DNA from 4 places in the Streptomyces flavovariabilis genome. Region 1 is predicted to be linked to each of the others. Evidence: riboswitches for the same ligand, from Rfam matches in the RefSeq annotation. Region 1 holds a riboswitch; each other region holds the start of a gene.

Evidence for each region. Region 1 has a riboswitch for cobalamin ahead of IO24_RS0108195 (energy-coupling factor ABC transporter permease). Riboswitches for the same ligand answer to the same signal wherever they lie in the genome.
Region 2: another riboswitch for cobalamin. It lies ahead of IO24_RS0105050 (ribonucleoside-diphosphate reductase subunit alpha); the one in region 1 lies ahead of IO24_RS0108195 (energy-coupling factor ABC transporter permease).
Region 3: another riboswitch for cobalamin. It lies ahead of IO24_RS0118235 (ABC transporter substrate-binding protein); the one in region 1 lies ahead of IO24_RS0108195 (energy-coupling factor ABC transporter permease).
Region 4: another riboswitch for cobalamin. It lies ahead of IO24_RS0134380 (cobalamin biosynthesis protein); the one in region 1 lies ahead of IO24_RS0108195 (energy-coupling factor ABC transporter permease).

Annotation. Positions count from the first base shown of each region.
Region 1 is NZ_JNXD01000003.1:166,856-169,048, forward strand. Features, by position in the region: gene cbiQ (cobalt ECF transporter T component CbiQ) at 1-47, opposite strand, end outside; gene IO24_RS0108190 (energy-coupling factor ABC transporter substrate-binding protein) at 54-422, opposite strand; gene IO24_RS0108195 (energy-coupling factor ABC transporter permease) at 419-1,120, opposite strand; cobalamin riboswitch at 1,151-1,335, opposite strand; gene IO24_RS0108200 (serine/threonine-protein kinase) at 1,464-2,193, opposite strand, start outside.
Region 2 is NZ_JNXD01000002.1:8,186-10,378, forward strand. Features, by position in the region: gene mctP (monocarboxylate uptake permease MctP) at 1-825, shown strand, start outside; cobalamin riboswitch at 977-1,116, shown strand; gene IO24_RS0105050 (ribonucleoside-diphosphate reductase subunit alpha) at 1,241-2,193, shown strand, end outside.
Region 3 is NZ_JNXD01000010.1:7,774-9,966, forward strand. Features, by position in the region: gene IO24_RS0118225 (APC family permease) at 1-390, opposite strand, end outside; gene IO24_RS0118230 (CoA-binding protein) at 524-952, opposite strand; cobalamin riboswitch at 1,033-1,219, shown strand; gene IO24_RS0118235 (ABC transporter substrate-binding protein) at 1,289-2,193, shown strand, end outside.
Region 4 is NZ_JNXD01000026.1:56,797-58,989, reverse strand. Features, by position in the region: gene IO24_RS0134385 (cobyric acid synthase) at 1-361, opposite strand, end outside; gene IO24_RS0134380 (cobalamin biosynthesis protein) at 363-1,298, opposite strand; cobalamin riboswitch at 1,402-1,540, opposite strand; gene IO24_RS0134375 (hypothetical protein) at 1,672-1,893, opposite strand; gene IO24_RS0134370 (inorganic phosphate transporter) at 1,927-2,193, opposite strand, start outside.

The DNA of each region.
Region 1 (2,193 bases):
CGGCGGCGCCAGCGACTGCTGTGCGCCGCCGCGTCGATCGGCAGCACCCGGGGTCAGTCCTGTTCTGCGGTGGACTTCCCGGCGGCGCCGGCGAGCGCGCTGCTGGCCTCCCGCTCCAGCGCCCGCTGCTCGCCCTGCCGACGGCCCCGCCGCAGCCCGAAGTAGTAGGCGAGGACACCGGCGCCGAGAGCGGCCTGGAGGGAGAACAGTGCCGACTCGATCTCGCCGGACGGCGGCTCGTACAGCGGCGAGAACCACGGCTCGTAGTCCGGCCGCAGCTCGGTGATCGCCGTCTCGGCCTCGGCGTCGGCGCCCGTGAACGGCTCCTTCTTGTGGTCGCCGAGGCCGAGCGCCAGGGGCAGCACGGCGAGCGCGGCCACGGCGAACAGCAGCACCAGGTTGATCTTCGTGTTCCTGCTCATCGGGCCACCGCCTCGGTCTCGGTCCGTGCCTGCTTCTTGGCGAGGAGCACGCCCAGCCGGGTCAGTTCGCCCTTGCTGGACTGCACCAGCAGCCGCATCACGAGCACGGTCAGCAGGCCCTCACTCACTGCGAGCGGGATCTGGGTGACGGCGAAGATGGAACCGAACTTGCCGAGTGCGCCCAGGAATCCGCTGCCCGGGTCGGGGAAGGCGAGCGCCAGCTGCACGCTGGTGACGCAGTAGGTGGACAGGTCGGCGACGAACGCGCCGCAGAACACGGCCACCATCAGCGGAGCACCGGAGCGACGCAGCAGTGCGTAGACGGCGTATCCGGCCCAGGGACCGACGATCGCCATCGAGAAGACGTTGGCGCCGAGCGTGGTCAGGCCGCCGTGCGCGAGCAGCAGCGCCTGGAAGAGCAGGGTGATGGTGCCCAGCACCGCCATGATGGGCGGCCGGAACAGGATGGCTCCGAGGCCCGTGCCGGTGGGGTGCGAGCAACTGCCGGTGACGGACGGCAGTTTCAGGGCGGACAGGACGAAGGTGAAGGCGCCGGACGCACCGAGGAGCAGCGTGCTCTCGGGGTGCTCGCGCACTTCACGGGTGAGCGACCGGACCCCGTGGACGACGAACGGCGCCGACGCGACGCCCCAGGCGACCGCGTGCGCCGGAGGAAGGAAACCCTCGGCAATGTGCATGGCTCAGCAGACCCTCTCCAGCACCTCGTGGATGGTTGACGCGCCTTGGCCGGTCTCCTGGCTGACGGGTACCACCGCCCGGACTCCGCCTTCCCGGGTCACTGAGACCCAGTGGCTGCCCGCTAGGGCTGGAGCCGGACTTCCCGATTCACAGTGGCGAGGGCCGCACCGGCATCACACCGGATTTCCCGTTCACCAAGGCCTGGTGACAATAAGGCCCGGATAAGGGCGGTGACAAGCCACCCCAGGGGGCGCGCGAGGGGGCGCCCGCTCGCACACCGGCGCATCCCCCCGCTGATCCACGCGCTGCGGCGGGCGCCGCCGCGCGGCTGCGGAGCCCGCGTCAGTCGTCGCCCCCGTCGTCTCCGCCGTCGTCGCCCTCCCCGTATCCCCCGGCCTGGCGCGGGCTCTCCGGCTTGGGCTGCTGCGGCCCGCCGTTGCCCGCCGCATCCGTCGGAGTCGCGGCGCCGGGCGGCGGCGCGGCAGGGGTCGGGGAAGCGGCCGGCGCGGACGGAGTGACATCGGCCACGGTGCCGGTCGTCGGCGTGCCGACATCCACCGGGCCGGTCGCCGGGCCGGTCGCCGGGCCGGCCTTCGGGTCGGCTTCCGGATCGGAGGAGAGAGACGAGGCGGAATCGCCCGACGGGGCGGCGGCGGGGCTGCTCGCAGTCGGGGACGCGTCGGGTTCGGTGCCCTCCGCGGTGGTGTCGGGCGAGAACCAGCGCATGCCGATGAGCATCGCGGCGAGGAAGAGAGCAGCGGCGGCGGCCGTCGCGGCCAGTCTCGTCCGGCTGCCGAGGCCGCCGCGCCCGCGGGAGCGACCCGAACGCCCCGCCTGGGCGGCCCGGGCCGCGGTGCGGTGCCCCGTGGTAGCGGGCAGCGCGTACGTGGTCGGGTTGCTGGTCTCGGCAGCCGCGTTCGGGCCGGGCGCGGCGTGCGTCGCCGCGGACGCGGTCGTCGGCCGCAGCGGCGGTGAGACCTCCGGCAGCGGCTCGGGCAGGCCGCGCCAGGCGCCCCCGGCGAACCACTCGGCGGCCTGCTGGGCGGTGGGCCGGTCCTCGGGCTGCTTGGCG
Region 2 (2,193 bases), on a different contig from region 1:
CTCTTCATGTATCCGCACTCGATCACGGCGACGCTGTCCTCGAAGAGCCGTGAGGTGATCCGCCGCAACACCACGATCCTGCCGCTGTACTCGCTGATGCTGGGTCTGCTGGCGCTGCTCGGGTTCATGGCGATCGCGGCCGGGATCAAGGTGCAGAACGGGCAGCTGGCGATTCCGCAGCTGTTCGAGACGATGTTCCCGGACTGGTTCGCGGGCGTGGCCTTCGCGGCGATCGGCATCGGCGCGCTGGTGCCGGCGGCCATCATGTCCATCGCGGCCGCGAACCTCTTCACCCGCAACATCTACAAGGACTTCATCAAGCCGGACGCCACACCGGCGCAGGAGACCAAGGTCTCCAAGCTGGTCTCCCTGCTGGTGAAGGTCGGCGCCCTGGCCTTCGTCCTCACCATGGACAAGACGGTCGCCATCAACTTCCAGCTGCTGGGCGGCATCTGGATTCTGCAGACCTTCCCGGCCCTGGTCGGCGGCCTGTTCACCCGCTGGTTCCACCGCTGGGCCCTGCTCGCGGGCTGGGCGGTCGGCATGATCTACGGCACGGCCGCCGCGTACGGCGTCGCCTCGCCCACGCAGAAGCATTTCGGCGGCTCCTCGAAGGAGATCCCGGGCATCGGCGAGATCGGCTACATCGGCCTCACGGCGTTCGTCCTGAACGTGGTGGTGACGGTGGTCCTGACCTTCGTCCTGAGGGCACTGAAGGCCCCCGACGGCATCGACGAGACCAAGCCGGAGGACTACACGGCGGACGCGGGGGACCCCGGGGTCCAGGTGGAGCTTCCGCCGGCCACCGCCGGTAGCGCCCACTAGAGGCGCGGGAAACTGCGCGAACAACCGCACACAGCCCGCAGCGGGCCGCCGTGAGAGGGATTCACGGCGGCCCGCTGTCACGTAAAGCTGACGCTCTGACGCCACCGCGACACAACATCTGGGGGTGCCAACCGAGCCCGGCACAAGATGTATGCTCATGCTCGCTGTCGCCGCAGGGGAATCCGGTGCGAATCCGGAACTGTCCCGCAACGGTGTACTTGTGCATGTCTGTTCCCTGAACCGCCATGCGCAGGAGTCAGTCCGAGGACCTGCCGACAGCGCGCCCGGCCACCCGGCCGGTGCGCCCTGACGTCCGGGCCTCGTGGAATGGGCCGGTGGACGCGACGCCGCGTGCGCTCGTGTGCTGCCCCCTGCCCTCGACGAGGCCCCCGTGCCGAGCGAGGGAGAGCCCCACGTGACCATCGCGCCAGCCGAACCGGTCTCAGCCACCGAAGAACCCGACGCTCCCGGTACCGCGCTGTTGCGGACCCTGACCGAGCTGACCGCCGACCTCCCCGACGCCGACCCCGGCCGGGTCGCCGCCGCCGCGCTGCGCGGCAGGTCCGCGCGAGCCGACGAGGCGGAGTTGCGTGATCTGGCGACGGAGGCCGCGGCCGGTCTGATCTCCGAGGACCCCGCCTACTCCCGGCTGGCCGCGCGGATGCTGACCATCGGCATCCGCGAGGAGGCCGCCTCGCAGGGCGTCACGTCCTTCACCGAGTCCGTCGCGGTCGGCCACCGCGAGGGCCTCATCGCCGACCGCACCGCCGAGTTCGTCCGGCTGCACGCGGCCCGGCTCGACGCCCTGATCGACACCGGCGCCGACGACCGCTTCGGCTACTTCGGCCTGCGCACGCTGCACAGCCGCTACCTGCTGCGCCACCCCCTCACCCGCAAGGTCGTCGAAACGCCCCAGCACTTCCTGCTGCGGGTGGCGAGCGGCCTCGCCGAGGACGACACCGCACGCGCGCTGGACGAAGTCGCGGCTCTCTACGGCCTCATGAGCCGCCTCGACTACCTCCCCTCCTCCCCCACCCTCTTCAACTCGGGCACACGGCACCCGCAGATGTCGTCCTGCTACCTCCTCGACTCCCCCAAGGACGAGCTGGACTCCATCTACGACCGCTACCACCAGGTGGCCCGGCTGTCGAAGCACGCGGGCGGCATCGGGATCGCGTACTCCCGCGTCCGCGCCCGCGGTTCACTGATCCGCGGCACCAACGGGCACTCCAACGGCATCGTCCCGTTCCTGAAGACCCTTGACGCCTCTGTCGCCGCGGTGAACCAGGGCGGCCGCCGCAAGGGCGCCGCCGCGGTCTACCTGGAGACCTGGCACTCCGACCTCGAGGAGTTCCTGGAGCTGCGCGA
Region 3 (2,193 bases), on a different contig from region 1:
CAGCGTCCCGTCCTGCGCGTGCTGGAGGCCTTGCGCCCAGTGCCAGTGCCCGGCGTAGCCGATCATGGCCTCGACCTCGATCGGGGCCACCGTCGCCGCCTGGAGCCAGGAGAACCAGCCGAAGGACATGCCCGCCAGTCCGCCGAACGCGTAGTGCGGGTAGCGGGCCGTGCCGCCCGCGACCGGGAACATGCCGCCGAGTTCCGCGTGCACCAGGGCCAGCAGCACGATCGCCACGGCGCCGATGAGCCAGGACAGGATCGCCGCGGGGCCGGCCGCAACGACGGCCTTCTCGGCGCCGTACAACCAGCCCGAGCCGATGATGGATCCGACCGACGCCCACATGAGCCCGATCAGCCCGACGTCCCGGCGCAGACCGTCTCTCTCCATGAATGCGGGGCCTCTCATCAGTGAACTCGAAGAGTCCGGCGAGCAAGAGGCCTCAGGTTAGGAATCGGTCAGCCGGCGGAAGAAGACGAGTTGTGCAGCCTTGACCGGGCGCGGGTATTTCGTGGGAAACGCTTCAGGATTCCTGTACGCGGTGATGAGACAGCCGTGGGATCTCGATCGCCGGGCAGCGGTCCATCACCATCTCCAGTCCCGCCGAGCGGGTCCGGTCGTACGCCCCCTCGTCGATGACGCCGAGCTGGAACCAGACGGCCTTCGCGCCCTTGGCGGCCGCCTCGTCCGCGACGGCCCCGGCGAGGTCGCTGTTCACGAACACGTCGACGACGTCCACGGCGAAGGGGATGTCCGCCAGGCTCGCGTACCCCTTCTCCCCGTGCACCGTCTCCGCCTTCGGATGCACCGGCACGACGCGCTTGCCGAAGCGCTGGAGCACTGCGGCGACGCCGTACGCCGCCCGCTGCCGGTTCGACGACAGGCCCACCACCGCCCACGTGTCGCCGAGCTCGGTGAGGATCCTGCGGACCGCTGCCTCGTCGCCGTACACCGGCGGCCTCCTCGAGAGTCGTGACGAACTGCTCTCCCGGCAACGACGCGGAGTGCGCGGTGATTCCCCGAGAGCCTCCGTGATAGCTTGCCGAGGCCAGTCGAACCCATGTACGTGGGTCAGGGAATCCGGTGCGAATCCGGAACTGACGCGCAGCGGTGAGGGGGACGGGCGGGGCCTCGGCCACTGGACGACTCGGTCGTCCGGGAAGGCGTCCCGTACCGGATGAACCCGAGTCCGAAGACCTGCTGGCGGCCCCCGCGGCCGCACGCGGCGGGGGAGCACCGTACGACCGGGCTCCGCGAATGGGCCCTCGACGACTGAGGACTGGTTCCCGTGCCCCTCGCTCCACCCGCCCGTGCCGCTGCCCTGCTCGCGGCCGGCTCCCTGCTCCTGACCGGCTGCGGCGGCGCCGACTCCACCGACGCGAAGGCCGCCGTCACGCTCTCCAACTGCGGGCACGAGGTCCGCGTCGCGGCCGCGCCGCAGCACGCCGTGTCCCTCAACCAGGGCACCACCGAGATCCTGCTCTCCCTCGGCCTGGCCGACCGCCTCGCGGGCACGGCCACCTGGACCGACCCCGTGATGAAGGGGCTGGAGAAGGCCGACGCCGAGGTGCCGCGCATCGCCGACAACAACCCGTCCCTCGAACGCGTCCTGGACACCGAGCCCGACTTCGTCGCCGCGTCGTTCGTCTCCACCCTCGGCAAAGGCGGCGTCGCCACCCGCGAGCAGTTCGAGAAGCTCGGCGTCCCCACCTACGTCTCCCCGTCCGACTGCGCCGGCAAGGACAACTCGGGCGGCGGTGACGGCGCACGCGACAAGGCTCTGGGCATCGACACCGTCTACGGCGAAGTACATGACCTCGCGACCGTGTTCGGGGTGAAGGAACGCGGCGACGCACTCGTGTCGTCCCTCCGGCAGCGCATGAAGAAGGCCACGGCGGGCATCGACGCCTCCGACGTCACCCTCCTCTACTGGTTCGCGAACTCCGAGTCGCCCTACATGGCGGGCTGCTGCGGAGCACCCGGCATCATCACCCAGGCCCTCGGCGCGAAGAACGTCTTCGACGACACGCACGAGGAGTGGCCGCAGGTCAACTGGGAGACGGTCGCCGACCGCGACCCCGACGTCCTCGTCATCGGCGACCTGACCCGTAAGTCGCAGACCGCGGAGTCGGCCGCGAAGAAGATCGCCTTCCTGGAGTCCAACCCGGTCACCAGGAACATGGACGCCGTCCG
Region 4 (2,193 bases), on a different contig from region 1:
CGAGGCAGTCCAGGACCGTGCCGAGCAACTGCTGCTGCCGCCCGCCGTGGTAGCCGCGCGCACTCAGCTCCCCGACGGGCTTGCCGAGCAGCACGACCTGACTGCTCTGCTCGCCACCGGGCTTGAGCAGCACGGGATTCATCAGCGCGGTCGGCTCGACCCGGCAGGCCTGCGCCTGCATGGCCTGCGCCCGCCCGATCTCGGCCCCCTCCTTCGTCACGAAGGAGTTCAGGGACATGTTCTGCGCCTTGAAGGGCGCGACCCTGACGCCCTGCCGCACCAGCCACCGGCAGATCCCGGCGGTCACGACGCTCTTGCCGGCGTCGGAGGTGGTGCCGGCGACGAGAAGACCACCGCCCATGTCATTTCCCCCTCTTCAGCAGCCGCGCGCCGGCGCACACCCCGAGGGCGAGCCAGGTGACCCGCCGCGAGAGCCGCACGGCCCGTTCGACGTCGTGCGTACCGACGGCACGCCCTTGTGTGTTCAGCACGGGCCGGTGCTCCACCCGCCCGCCGTACGAGAGCGTTCCACCCAGCCGCACCCCGAGCGCCCCCGCGAACGAGGCCTCCACGGGCCCGGCGTTGGGACTCGGATGCTTCGCCGCATCGGCCCGCCAGGCCCGCACGGCCCCCCGCGGATCCGGCCCGGCCAGGGCGGCGAGTACGGCGGTCAGCCGCGCTCCCGGCCACCCCGCGAGGTCGTCCAGGCGCGCGGAGGCCCACCCGTACCGGCGGTACCGGGCCGACTTGTGCCCGACCATGGCGTCCAGGGTGTTGACGGCCCGGAAGCCGAGCAGCCCCGGCACCCCGCCGACTGCCCCCCACACCAGCGCCCCCACCACCGCGTCGGAGGTGTTCTCGGCGACGGACTCGACCACGGCCCGGGCCATGCCGTCGGCGTCGAGGGCCTGCGGATCCCGGCCGCACAGATGCGGCAGCCGGGCCCGGGCCGCTTCGACGTCCCCGCCACGGAGGGCACGCCCGATGGCCTGCGCCTCCCGGGCGAGTGAAGTCCCCCCGACGACAGCCCAGGTGGCGGCTCCGGTGAGCGCGACCGAGGCGACGGGGGACGTCCGCACGGCACGTGCGGCGACGGACCCCAGGGCGACGGCTCCTCCGGCACACACGGCGGTGTGCAGCGCGCCCCACCCGCGGTGGTCCCGCCACAACACCCGTTCCACGGCACCCGCGGCCCGCCCGAACACGGCGACCGGATGCCCTCGGCGAGGATCACCGAGCAGCAGGTCACCGATCAGACCGGCGGCGGCGCCGTACGCGAAGACGCGATCGGCACCCATGGGCTCAGCCGGCCAGAAGGGCAGGCGGGGGTGGGGTGCTGAAACCGGATCGGCAGCCGCGCATGGCGATATGTGTCCTCACTCAGGGTGTCCACGCCCTGGTTCGACGAGACCGGCGGTGAGAGTTCCTGGCTCCCGGGGATTGCTACCCCGGTGACAGTGGCGGGACCGCGCCGGACTTTCACCGGCTTCCTCTCCTGCCGCCGTACTGGCCCCGGCAGTCCACCACGGCCGGGAACCGGCGTCAACTTGCCGTTGACCTGCGAGGGGAGAGTGTGCAGAACCCCACACCGTCCCCTTCCGCACACACGACGACCGGGCGGCACAGGACCGAAGTCCCGCGCCGCCCGGTGGACGATGTGCTGTCGGGCCGTCAGGCCACGATCAGATAGATCCCGTACCCCACGGCCGCCGCGCACGCCGCGAAGCACGCGTACGCGCCGGTCACCGCGAGGCCCGCGGAACCGCCCTCCGCCACCGCACGCTCGCGGCGCGACAGGCCGGTGATGCCGAGGGTGAACAGGCCGACGAGGGCCACGGTGACCACGAGGCTGACGCCGAAGACGGAGCCGAGGGCCGCCCAGTCGATCTTCATCTCAGAGACTCTTCCTTGTAACCGGTGGCGGGGTCAGACCGTCGTGGTCGTGGTCGGCGTCCGCTCGGCGGTGGCCTGGGCCGGGAACGACGGCACCGGCTCCTGCGCCGGCGTGCCGGCCGGCGGCGGCGTCACGGCGGCCATCGCCGTGGTGACCACGCCCGCGGGCTCCGCCTCGTCGGTGTCGGTGACGTCGATGTCGTTGACGTTGGTGTGGTCGACGACCTCACGCCGCGACAGCTTCCAGATCGCCGCGCTGGAGGCGACGAGGAAGACGGCCACCACGGCGGTGCCCCAGGC